One region of the Thauera sp. SDU_THAU2 genome, then DNA from elsewhere that is predicted to be linked to it. Evidence: predicted binding sites of a transcription regulator. Region 1 holds the regulator's gene; the other holds the start of a gene.
What was found. The regulator sigma-54, encoded in region 1, starts transcription at its own class of promoters, with help from an activator protein. The targets are predictions, from matches to a motif close to TGGCACGCTTNCTGCTNA.
Positions count from the first base shown of each region.

Region 2: the regulator sigma-54 is predicted to act here: its motif matches at 2,842-2,859, upstream of glnA (type I glutamate--ammonia ligase).

Region 1 is NZ_JBBWUN010000003.1:3,663,725-3,669,483, forward strand. Features, by position in the region: gene recA (recombinase RecA) at 1-763, shown strand, start outside; gene recX (recombination regulator RecX) at 784-1,233, shown strand; gene lptB (LPS export ABC transporter ATP-binding protein) at 1,220-1,942, shown strand; gene AAFL97_RS18905 (RNA polymerase factor sigma-54) at 1,949-3,409, shown strand; gene hpf (ribosome hibernation-promoting factor, HPF/YfiA family) at 3,427-3,753, shown strand; gene ptsN (PTS IIA-like nitrogen regulatory protein PtsN) at 3,890-4,351, shown strand; gene hprK (HPr(Ser) kinase/phosphatase) at 4,348-5,295, shown strand; gene ilvA (threonine ammonia-lyase, biosynthetic) at 5,393-5,759, shown strand, end outside.
Region 2 is NZ_JBBWUN010000003.1:17,253-23,011, forward strand. Features, by position in the region: gene glnL (nitrogen regulation protein NR(II)) at 1-618, opposite strand, end outside; gene AAFL97_RS01080 (DUF4124 domain-containing protein) at 719-1,207, opposite strand; gene glnA (type I glutamate--ammonia ligase) at 1,342-2,751, opposite strand; gene AAFL97_RS01090 (cation diffusion facilitator family transporter) at 2,972-4,177, opposite strand; gene AAFL97_RS01095 (rhodanese-like domain-containing protein) at 4,240-4,692, shown strand; gene nadA (quinolinate synthase NadA) at 4,805-5,759, shown strand, end outside.

The DNA of each region.
Region 1 (5,759 bases):
CGACGCCGAGCACGCGCTCGACGTCGGCTATGCCGAGAAGCTCGGCGTCAACATCGAGGACCTGCTGATCTCGCAGCCCGACACCGGCGAACAGGCGCTCGAGATCGCCGACATGCTGGTGCGCTCGGGCGGCGTCGACATCGTCGTCATCGACTCGGTCGCCGCGCTGACGCCGAAGGCCGAAATCGAGGGCGAGATGGGCGACCAGTTGCCCGGCCTGCAGGCCCGCCTGATGTCGCAGGCGCTGCGCAAGCTGACCGCCAACATCAAGCGCACCAACACGCTGGTGATCTTCATCAACCAGATCCGCATGAAGATCGGCGTCATGTTCGGCAGCCCCGAGACCACCACCGGCGGCAACGCGCTGAAGTTCTACGCCTCGGTGCGCATGGACATCCGCCGCACCGGCACGATCAAGAAGGGCGACGAAGTGGTCGGCTCCGAGACCCGCGTCAAGGTCGTCAAGAACAAGGTCTCGCCGCCGTTCAAGGAAGCGCACTTCGACATCCTGTACGGCGAAGGCATTTCGCGCGAAGGCGAGATCATCGACCTCGGCGTGGTGCACAAGATCGTCGACAAGTCCGGCGCCTGGTATTCCTACAACGGCGACAAGATCGGCCAGGGCAAGGACAACTCGCGCGAGTTCCTGCGCAACAACCCGGCGCTGGCGCGCGAGATCGAGAACAAGGTCCGTGCCGCCGTCAGCCTGCCCGAGATGCCGTCGGGCGGCGCAGCCCCGGCCGTCGCGGCGGACGAGGCCTGATCGGGACGCCAGCGGCTGCCATGGCCGAACCGAGCCTGCGCGAACGCGCCCTGCGCCACCTCGCCCGCCGCGACCACTCTCGCGCCGAACTGGCGAAGAAGCTCGCGGCCCACGGCGACGAGGACGAGATCCGGGCGGTGATCGAACGCATGGGCGAGCTCGGCCTGCAGTCCGACGAGCGCTTCGCCCAGGCTTTCGTGCGCAGCAAGGCGGCGCGCTTCGGCGCCGGCCGCCTGCGCAGCGAAATGGCCCGGCGTGGCCTCGACCGTGACCTGGTCGACGAGGCAATCGCCAGCGAATGTGCAGAATCGGAATCAGAGCGTGCGCGCAGCGTGCTGCGCAGCCGCTTCACCACGCCGCCCGCCGATGCCCGCGAATGGGCGCGGCAGGCGCGCTTCCTGCAAACCCGCGGCTTCGCACCCGACCTGATCCGCAAGCTGCTGAAAGAGCCCTACGATGAGTCTGCTTAAGGTCGCTGGCCTGCAAAAGCGCTACAAGGCACGCACCGTTGTACATGACGTCGGCTTCGAAGTCGGCTCGGGCGAGGTCGTCGGCCTGCTCGGCCCCAACGGCGCGGGCAAGACCACCTGCTTCTACATGATCGTCGGCCTGGTGCGCGCCGACGGCGGCCAGATCGGCCTCGACGGCAAGGACCTGACCCACCTGCCGATCCACGCCCGGGCGCGGCTGGGCCTGTCCTACCTGCCGCAGGAAATGAGCGTGTTCCGCAAGCTCACGGTGGCCGAGAACATCCGCGCCGTGCTGGAGCTTCAGGGGCTGGAGAACCGCCAGGTGGACGAGCGCCTGCAGGAGCTGCTCGAAGAGCTCAGCATCGGCCATCTGCGCGACAACACCGCCATCTCGCTGTCGGGCGGCGAACGCCGCCGCTGCGAGATCGCCCGCGCACTGGCCACCGACCCGCGCCTGATCCTGCTCGACGAGCCTTTCGCCGGTGTCGATCCGATCGCGGTGATCGACATCCAGAAGATCATCCGCTTCCTCAAGGAACGCGGCATCGGCGTGCTGATCACCGATCACAACGTCCGCGAGACGCTCGGCATCTGCGACCGCGCCTACATCATCAGCGAAGGCCGCGTGCTCGCAAGCGGCCAGCCGGGCGAGATCATCGCCAACGAAAAAGTCCGCCAGGTCTACCTCGGCGAACATTTCCGCCTCTAGTCCAGGATGAAACCCAGTCTCCAGCTCAAGCTCTCCCAGCACCTCACGCTGACGCCGCAACTGCAACAGTCGATCAAGCTGCTGCAGTTGTCGACGATCGAGCTGAACCAGGAGATCGAACGCTTCCTGCTCGAGAACCCGATGCTGGAGCGCGAGGAGTTCGACGAACCACCGCCCAGGCTCGAGCCCTCGACCAGCACCTCGCCGGCCGAGCGCGAGCGCGAACAGCAGCGCGAAGCCGACACCGACGCGGGCGGCGACGGCGACGCCGGTGGCGCAGCCGAGCGCGAAGGCGGCGAAGAAGGCATCGACTGGTCGAACGTCGGCACCGGCGCGTCGGCCAAGCGCGACGATGACGACGACGTCGACTTCCAGGAAATCCAGGCCGCCGAGCTGTCGCTGCGCGAACACCTCGACCAGCAGGTCGCGCTGTCGCCGCTGAACGATCTCGACCGTGCGCTGGTGCGCTTCATCATCGAAGCGCTCGACGACGACGGCTACCTGTACCAGCCGCTCGAAGAGCTGCTCGAACTGCTACCGGCCGAGCTCGAGATCGACCTCGACGACCTGTCGATCGCACTGCGCCACGTGCAGCACCTCGATCCGGCAGGCATCGGCGCCCGCACGCCGCAGGAATGCCTGGCGCTGCAGTTGCGCGCGATGCCCGAAAGCTCGATCCAGATGCTGGCGCTCGAGATCGTCGATGCGCACCTCGAACTGCTGGCCGAACGCAACTTCGTCCGCCTGAAGAAGCTGACCGGCTGCAACGACGACGAACTGCGCGCCGCGCACGCCCTGATCTGCAGCCTGGACCCGCACCCCGGCCTGCGCCACTCGGCTTCCGAGACGCGCTACGTGCTGCCCGACGTCATCGTGCGCAAGGTCCGCGGCCGCTGGACCGTCAGCCTGAACCAGGAAGCGATGCCGCGCCTGCGCGTCAATCGTCTGTACGCCAGCCTGCTGCAGCAGAACAGGGGACAGGGCGGCGGGCTCACCGGCCAACTGCAGGAAGCGCGCTGGCTGATCAAGAACGTGCAGCAGCGCTTCGACACCATCCTGCGCGTGTCCCAGGCCATCGTTGACCAGCAAAGACAGTTCTTCGATCATGGTGATGTGGCGATGAGGCCACTGACCCTCCGGGAGATCGCAGACCAGCTCGAACTGCACGAATCCACCGTATCGCGCGTCACGACGCAGAAGTACATGGCGACACCGCGTGGCGTCTTCGAACTCAAGTATTTCTTCGGCAGCCACGTTTCCACCGACACCGGCGGAGCAGCTTCCTCAACGGCAATCCGCGCACTGATCCGCCAGCTGGTGGACGCAGAGGACAGGAAGAAGCCCCTGTCCGACGCACGAATTGCAGAAGTTCTGGGCCAGCAGGGTATCGTGGTCGCACGTCGCACCATCGCGAAATACCGCGAATCACTCAATATCCCGCCGGTCAGTTTGCGCAAATCGATCTGACAACAACAGGAGTTAGCATGAATCTCAACATCACCGGGCGCCACGTCGAAGTCACGCCGGCCATTCGCGACTACGTCGGCGCCAAGCTCGACCGCGTCATCCGCCACTTCGACAACGTCACCAGCGTGGCGGTGATCCTCTCCGTCGAGAAGCTGCAACAGAAGGCCGAAGTCACGCTGCACGTGCGCGGCAAGGACATCTTCGTCGAAAGCGAGGATACCGACCTGTACGCCGCCATCGACGCGATGGCCGACAAGCTCGACCGCCAGGTCCAGAAGTACAAGCAGAAAATGACCGACCACAACCACGAAGCCCTGAAGCACCAGGCGCCGCCCGAGGCCTGATCGCCCATTGCGGTTTTATGTCCGGGGTGTGGTTATAATGCGCGCGTTTTCAAGACGCGGCTTCAACGCACCCCGGTCCAACCCCGTCGCCCAGCGTGGCGCCAGCGGTAACGGCGCTGCGCAAGCTCCATAGCGAATGAGCCTGATATCTCAACTCCTGCCACTGTCGAACGTGGTGGTCGATCTGGACGCCAGCAGCAAGAAGCGCGTCTTCGAACAAGCGGGCCTGCTGTTCGAGAACAACCAGGGCATCGCCCAGAGCCTGGTGTTCGACAGCCTGTTCGCCCGCGAACGGCTCGGTTCCACCGGCCTCGGCCAGGGTATCGCGATTCCCCACGGCCGCATCAAGGGCCTCAAGGACGCGGCAGGCGCCTTCCTCCGCCTGGCGGCACCGGTGCAGTTCGACTCGCCCGACGGCAAACCGGTCAATCTGCTGTTCGTGCTGCTCGTGCCCGAGCAGGCCAACGAGACCCACCTGCAGCTGCTGTCCGAACTGGCGCAGATGTTCAGCGACCGCGAGTTCCGCGAAGCCCTGCTCGATGCGCCCGACGCCGCGCACATCCACAAGCTGTTCGGGAACTGGGGCGCCGATGAATGAGGCAGACCAGCGTCGCGCGGCTGTTCGAGGCTGAACGGGAGCTCCTTCAGCTCAGCCATGTCAGCGGACGGCTGGATGCCGTGCTGGCCGTGGCCGAGGAGCGGATCTGGCCGGCCGACCTCGTCGGCCACCTGAACCTGATCCACCCCACCCGCCTGCAGATCGTCGGCGCCGCCGAACTGGCCTGGGCCCAGCGCCAGACCACCGACAAGGTCACCCACCACCTCAACGAGATCCTGTCCAGCCAGCCGCCGGCGATCATCGTCGCCGACGGCTGCACGGTATCGAACATCATCCGCGGCGTCTGCGAAGCGCACGACGTCGCGCTATTCACCACACCCCAGCCATCGGCCAGCGTCATCGACCAGCTGCGGCTCTACCTGTCGCGCGAACTGGCCGAGAAAGCCTCGCTGCACGGCGTTTTCATGGACGTGCTCGGCGTCGGCGTACTGATCACCGGCGACTCCGGCGCCGGCAAGTCCGAGCTCGCGCTCGAACTGATCTCGCGCGGCCACGGCCTGGTCGCCGACGACGTCGTCGAGTTCGCGCGCATCGCCCCGACCGTGCTGGAAGGCCGCTGCCCGCCGATGCTGCAGGATTTCATCGAAGTCCGCGGCCTCGGCATCCTCAACATCCGCACCATCTTCGGCGAGACCGCCTGCCGCCGGAAGATGCGCCTGCGCCTGGTCTGCCACCTCGAACGCCGCCAGCCCGGCGACGGCGACCCGAGCCGGCTGCCGGTGCAGCAGGAAGTGAAGGACATCCTCGGCGTCAAGGTCACCCGCGTGGTGCTGCCCGTCGCCGCGGGCCGCAACCTCGCAGTGCTGCTCGAAGCCGCCGTGCGCTCGACCATCCTGCAGCTGCGCGGCATCGACGCGATGCAGGAGTTCATCGACCGCCAGATGCAGGCGATGAGCGCCGCCGACGGCGACGGCGCGGCGTAAGCACGCCCCCGCCGGCAAGCAGCCCGCCAGCGGTGCTATTGCCGCAGTGCCGCATCGGCTGCTACCCTCGACGGCTTTGCTGCCCCGCGAGCCTTCGATGAGCACCCCCACGGATTACCTCGAGCGCATTCTCAACGCCCACGTCTACGACGTCGCCGTCGAGACGCCGCTCGACCTCGCCACCAACCTGTCCGCGCGCGTGCACAACCGCATCCATCTCAAGCGCGAGGACATGCAGCCGGTGTTCAGCTTCAAGATCCGCGGCGCCTACAACAAGATGGCGCGGCTGTCGCCGCAGGCCCTGAAGCGCGGCGTGATCTGCGCCTCGGCCGGCAACCACGCCCAGGGCGTCGCGCTGTCGGCCGCCAAACTCGGCACGCGCGCCGTCATCGTGATGCCCAGCACCACACCCCAGATCAAGATCGACGCGGTCAAGGCGCGCGGCGGCGAAGTCGTGCTCGCCG
Region 2 (5,759 bases), 3.6 Mb from region 1:
ATGGATGTTCAGCGGTGCGGGCCGCATCATCGAATGCGAGTTCAGCAGCCGGTTCATCAGGTCCTGCAGGCGGTCGGCCTCGGCGATGATGACTTCGGTGAATTCGCGCAGCTGCGGGTCGTCCAGTTCGTGCTGCAGCAGCTGCGCCGAGCCGCGGATGCCGCCCAGCGGGTTCTTGATCTCGTGCGCCAGGTTGCGGATCAGTTCGCGGTTGGCCTGCTGCTGCTGCAGCAACTGCTCCTCGCGGGCCACGCGCAACTGGGCGTCGATCGGGCGGAATTCCAGCAGCAGGCGGACGCCGTTGGTCTCGACCGGGCTGACGGTGCAGTCGAGCCGGATCGGCTCGGCGCTGCCGCGCGAGATCGTCATGTCCTGGCCGGTATAGCTCCAATTGGTGTGGAGGGCGCTTTCCAGCGCCGAGCAGAGCCCTGGCGGCGTGCCGAGCAGGCGGCTCAGGGGTTGCTCCAGCAGCTTGCGCCGGCTGATCGCGAACAGATTCTCGGCGCCGGGATTGATGTAGCGGATGATCAGCTTCTCATCGACCAGCACGACGGCTGACGACAGCAGCTCGAGGCCGGCGAAAGGGCCGGTGACGATGGGTGGAGGATGCTTCGGCATGTGCGCGTCCTGTTTGTCTCCAGGGTGACACGCAAGATACGCGCCAGTGTGTGGCCACGGGGCGTGGCGCCCGAAGATGGTGCGCAGCCGTGCCGCCGCGTCACCTCAGGCCGGAAATTTCCCGGCGCAGGGCTTCGATGTTGCGCTTGTGCAGTTCGACCTTGTCCTTGTAGGGCTGCAGTCGGTCGAGCACTTTCTGGTAATTGCGCTCATCGCCGAGGCGGATCGATTCCTGTTCGGCCAGCGCAGCTTCGGCGCTTGCCAGTGCGGACTCCTCGCTTTCCAGTTCGGACTGCAGTACCTGTCGGCGGCCGTCGTCGCGAGCGCGCTGGTCGCCGGGGCTGACCCTGGGGAAGTTCGACGGCGAGGAGGAGGGCGTGGTGCTTGGCGTCGCTGCCGGGCGGCGCACCGGGGCGGGCACGGTCGATACCGACTGGCCGGTATCGAGCGCGGTACAGCCGCGCGCCGCGCCGGGGTCGTTGGTGTAGGTCACGCGGCCTTCGGCGTCGATGCACTTGTAGACCGCCGCCTGGGCGGGAAGGGCGGCGTAAAGCAGCAGGGTCAGCGGGAGGATTCGAAGCAGGCGCATGCTCGTGTTCGTCGGTTCGCTGCGCCGGACGGGGTCGGGCCGGCGCCATCCTGATGGAATGGTGGCTGGATTAGACCCCATAAAAAAAGGACGGGCAATGCCCGTCCTCTCCTGTCTGCGCAGTAATCCTCGGATTACAGGCTGTAGTACATGTCGAACTCCACCGGGTGGGTGGTGATGCGCATGCGGGTGACTTCCTCCATCTTCAGCTCGATGTAGGCATCGATGAAGTCGTTGGAGAAGACGCCGCCGCGGGTCAGGAATTCGCGATCCTTGTCGAGGTACTCCAGCGCCTGGTCGAGGCTGGTGCACACGGTCGGGATCAGCGCGTCTTCTTCCGGCGGCAGGTCGTACAGGTTCTTGTCGGCCGGATCGCCCGGGTGGATCTTGTTCTGGATGCCGTCCAGGCCCGCCATCAGCAGCGCGGCGAAGCACAGGTAGGGGTTGGCCAGCGGATCCGGGAAGCGCGCCTCGATGCGGCGGCCCTTCGGGTTGGCGACGTAGGGGATGCGGATCGAAGCCGAGCGGTTGCGGGCCGAGTAGGCCAGCTTGGTCGGTGCTTCGTAGTGCGGCACCAGGCGCTTGTACGAGTTCGTGCCCGGATTGGTGATCGCGTTCAGCGCGCGGGCGTGCTTGATGATGCCGCCGATGTAGTACAGCGCGGTTTCCGACAGGCCGGCGTAGCCGTTGCCGGCGAACAGGTTCTGGCCGTCCTTCCAGATCGACTGGTGCACGTGCATGCCGGAGCCGTTGTCGCCGACGATGGGCTTGGGCATGAAGGTCGCGGTCTTGCCGTACTGGTGGGCGACGTTGTGCACGATGTACTTCAGCACCTGGGTCCAGTCGGCGCGCTTGGTCAGGGTGCTGAACTTGGTGCCGATCTCGCACTGGCCGGCGTTGGCGACTTCGTGGTGATGCACTTCGACCGGCACGCCGCAGGCTTCGAGCGCCAGCACCATGGCGGCGCGGACGTCGTTCAGGCTATCGACCGGCGGCACCGGGAAGTAGCCGCCCTTGACGCGCGGACGGTGGCCGGTGTTGCCGCCTTCGAACTTGTCGGCGGTGGACCAGGCGGCCTCTTCCGAGATGATCTTGCTGGGGACGCCGGACATGTCGACCGACCATTCGACCGCGTCGAAGATGAAGAACTCGGGTTCGGGGCCGAAGAAGGCGGTGTCGCCGATGCCGGTGCTCTTCAGGTAGGCCTCGGCGCGCTTGGCGATCGAGCGCGGGTCGCGGTCGTAACCCTTGCCGTCGGACGGCTCGATGACGTCGCAGCTCAGCACCAGCGTGGTTTCGTCGAAGAAGGGGTCGATGTAGGCGGACGCGGGTTCCGGCATCAGGATCATGTCCGAAGCCTGGATGCCCTTCCAGCCGGCGATCGACGAGCCGTCGAAGGGATGACCGTGCTCGAAGTGCTCTTCCTCGAAAGCGGAAACCGGCAGGCCGACGTGGTGCTCCTTGCCGCGGGTATCGGTGAAGCGCAGATCCACGAAGCGGACTTCGTTTTCCTGGATCATCTTCATGACGTCTTGGGCGTTCATGCATTCACTCCTGATGAGATGAGGCGTTGGTTGCGTAATGGTGGTTTGCACACCGGTACTGGACCCGTGGGCGGGAATTCGTCGTTCGAGTAAGCATCAAGCGTGCCAGGCAGGGTGCCTGTCCGTGGCTCATTGTGCCACAAGGGCCGATGCGCAATGGCGGTGCCGGTCCGTGTGGGGTATGCACCAAACAGGTGCTTTGTTTATGCTGCATGCACCATCATGGTGCGATCTGCTGGAAGAAGCGGATCGAGCGGTATTCGGCATGTGCTTCCAGCCAGGCTTCGGTGCGCCGGCTGAGCGTTTCCGCCTGCCCGGCAGGCACGGCGGTAGGCACGGCGGCAGGCAGCAGCACCTCGACGTCGATCCGTTTGCCCAGGTAGTGGATCTGGATCTGCAGGGGGGCGGGGGCATCGTGGCCGAGCAACTGGCCGACCGCGGCGGCGACGTCCTTGCGCGCGGGCAGCGGGCCGACAGGCGCCGCCCGTGAACCACCATCGTCCTCGGGGTCGATATGCACCAGCATGTCCTGTATTTCGGGGTGGGCCGCACGCACGTGAAGGTAAACCTCGTCCGACACCCGGTGGCCTTCGGAAACCGTCAGCCGCGGTTCGACCTGCACGTGGGCGTCGCACAGCACCCGGCCGGCCATGCGCCGCGTGCGCACGTCGTGCAGGCCGATGACGCCGGGCGTCGCTTCGATGGTTTCCCGGAGGCGTGCCAGCTCGTCTTCCGACAGGCCGGTATCGATCAACTCGCGGACGGCCTGCCAGCTCAGGCGAACCCCCATGCCCACGATCAGGAAGCCCACCAGCGCGGCGGCCAGCGGTTCGAGGAAGGGGTAGCCCGCCAGGCTGCCGCCGATGCCGATCGCCACCACCAGCGACGACGCCGCGTCCGAGCGCGCATGCCAGGCGTTGGCTTCCAGCAGCGGCGCCTTCAGCCGCCGCGCGGCGGCCAGCGTGTAGCGGAACAGGCCTTCCTTGGCGGCCAGGGTCAGCAAGGCCATCGCGAGGGCGGCCGGATGTAGTTCCGGCAAGGCGTCCATGTGCTGCAGGCGCAGCCCCGAGCTCCACAGGAAACCGATGCCGACCGCCGCGAGCACGGCACCGAGCAGCATCGTCGTGACCGTTTCGATGCGGCCGTGGCCGTAGGGATGGCCGGCGTCGGCCGGGTCGGCGCCGCGGCGGCCGGCGAACAGCACCAGCACGTCGGTGACCAGATCGGACAGCGTGTGGGCCGCATCCGCCACCAGGCTGAAGGCATTGGCGAACAGGCCGACGGTGATCTGCGCGAGCGAAAGCAGTGCGTTGGTGGCGATGGCGATCAGCGTGGTGCGCTGGATGCCCCGGCTGCGCAGGGCCTCGTCACCGTCCGGCGGCAAGGGGGAGCGGGCAGCGGGCGGGTGCGGATGAACGTGGATCATGCAGGAGCCTGGGAATGACGCGCTATACTTCGCGCGATACACGATTCTAGACGGATGCTCGCATGGGAACCCTGTCCGATCTGCTGGCGCTGGCCCGCCGGCGCGCCGCCGACCTCGAATTGCCCTACCAGGGCGCGCTGACGCCGGCCGAAGCCTGGCAGGTGCTGCAACTGGCGCCGGGTGCCAGGCTGGTCGACGTGCGCACGCGCGCCGAGCTCGACTGGGTCGGGCGGGTGCCCGGAGCGGTCGAGATCGAGTGGCTGTCCTGGCCCGGCATGCAGCGCAATGCCAGTTTCGTCAATCAGCTCAGGCACCAGGTCGATGCCGAGGCGCTGGTGATGTTCCTGTGTCGCTCCGGCGGCCGTTCCGACGGTGCCGCCCGCGCGGCGGTCGAAGCCGGCTACAGCAACTGCTATAACGTGCTTGAAGGCTTCGAAGGCGACAAGGACGCCAACGGCCAGCGCAACCGGGTAGGCGGCTGGCGCCATGCCGGCCTGCCCTGGCAGCAGGGCTGAGCTTTTCCTTACAATCCGGGCGCTCGCCACCGGAACCCCTCCGGGCGAGGCTGCTCCGAGTCACGAAGGCCGACAGGCCTGCATCCCTTCCTACAGGAACCGGACCCGCATCATGCAAGTAGCCACCATCAGCTTCGACCGCTTCAACGCGCTCGCCGACGACGAGGCGCAGGAGCGCATCCGTGCCGCCCGCGCCCGCCTCGGCGATCGCGCGGTGCTGCTGTGCCACCACTACCAGCGTGCCGACGTCTACCAGCATGCCGACCTCACCGGCGACTCGCTCAAGCTGGCCCGCTTGGCCTCGCAGACCGAAGCTGAGTACATCGTCTTCTGCGGCGTGCACTTCATGGCCGAAGTTGCCGACATCCTGTCCAAGCCCAGCCAGATTGCCATCCTGCCCGACCTCGCCGCCGGCTGTTCGATGGCCGACATGGCCAATCTGGCCAAGGTCGAGCGCTGCTGGCGCGAACTGACCGAAGTGCTGGACAAGCCCGACGAACTGATCACGCCGGTCACCTACATCAACTCCGCCGCCGACCTGAAGGCCTTCTGCGGCGAGCACGGCGGCATCGTCTGCACCTCGACCAACGCGCCGACCATCCTCGACTGGGCCTTCGCCAAGCGCGAGAAAGTGCTGTTCTTCCCCGACCAGCACCTCGGCCGCTGGACCGGTTTCAAGAAGGGCATCCCGCTCGACGAAATGGTGGTGTGGGACCCCGACCTCGAATACGGCGGCCTCACGCCCGAGCAGATCCGCAAGGCCAAGATCCTGCTGTGGAAGGGCCACTGCTCGGTGCACCAGATGTTCCAGCCGGTGCATATCGACCGCTGGCGCGAGAAGAACCCGGGCGGCCTGGTGATCTCGCACCCCGAAAGCAGCCTCGACGTATGCCGCAAGTCCGACTACGTCGGCTCCACCGAATACATCATCAACACCATCACCGCCGCGCCCGAAGGCACGCGCTGGCTGGTCGGCACCGAACTGAACCTCGTCAGCCGGCTGGCCGAGGAGATGAAGCCGCATGGCAAGCACATCCAGTTCATGGCGCCGACGGTGTGCATGTGCT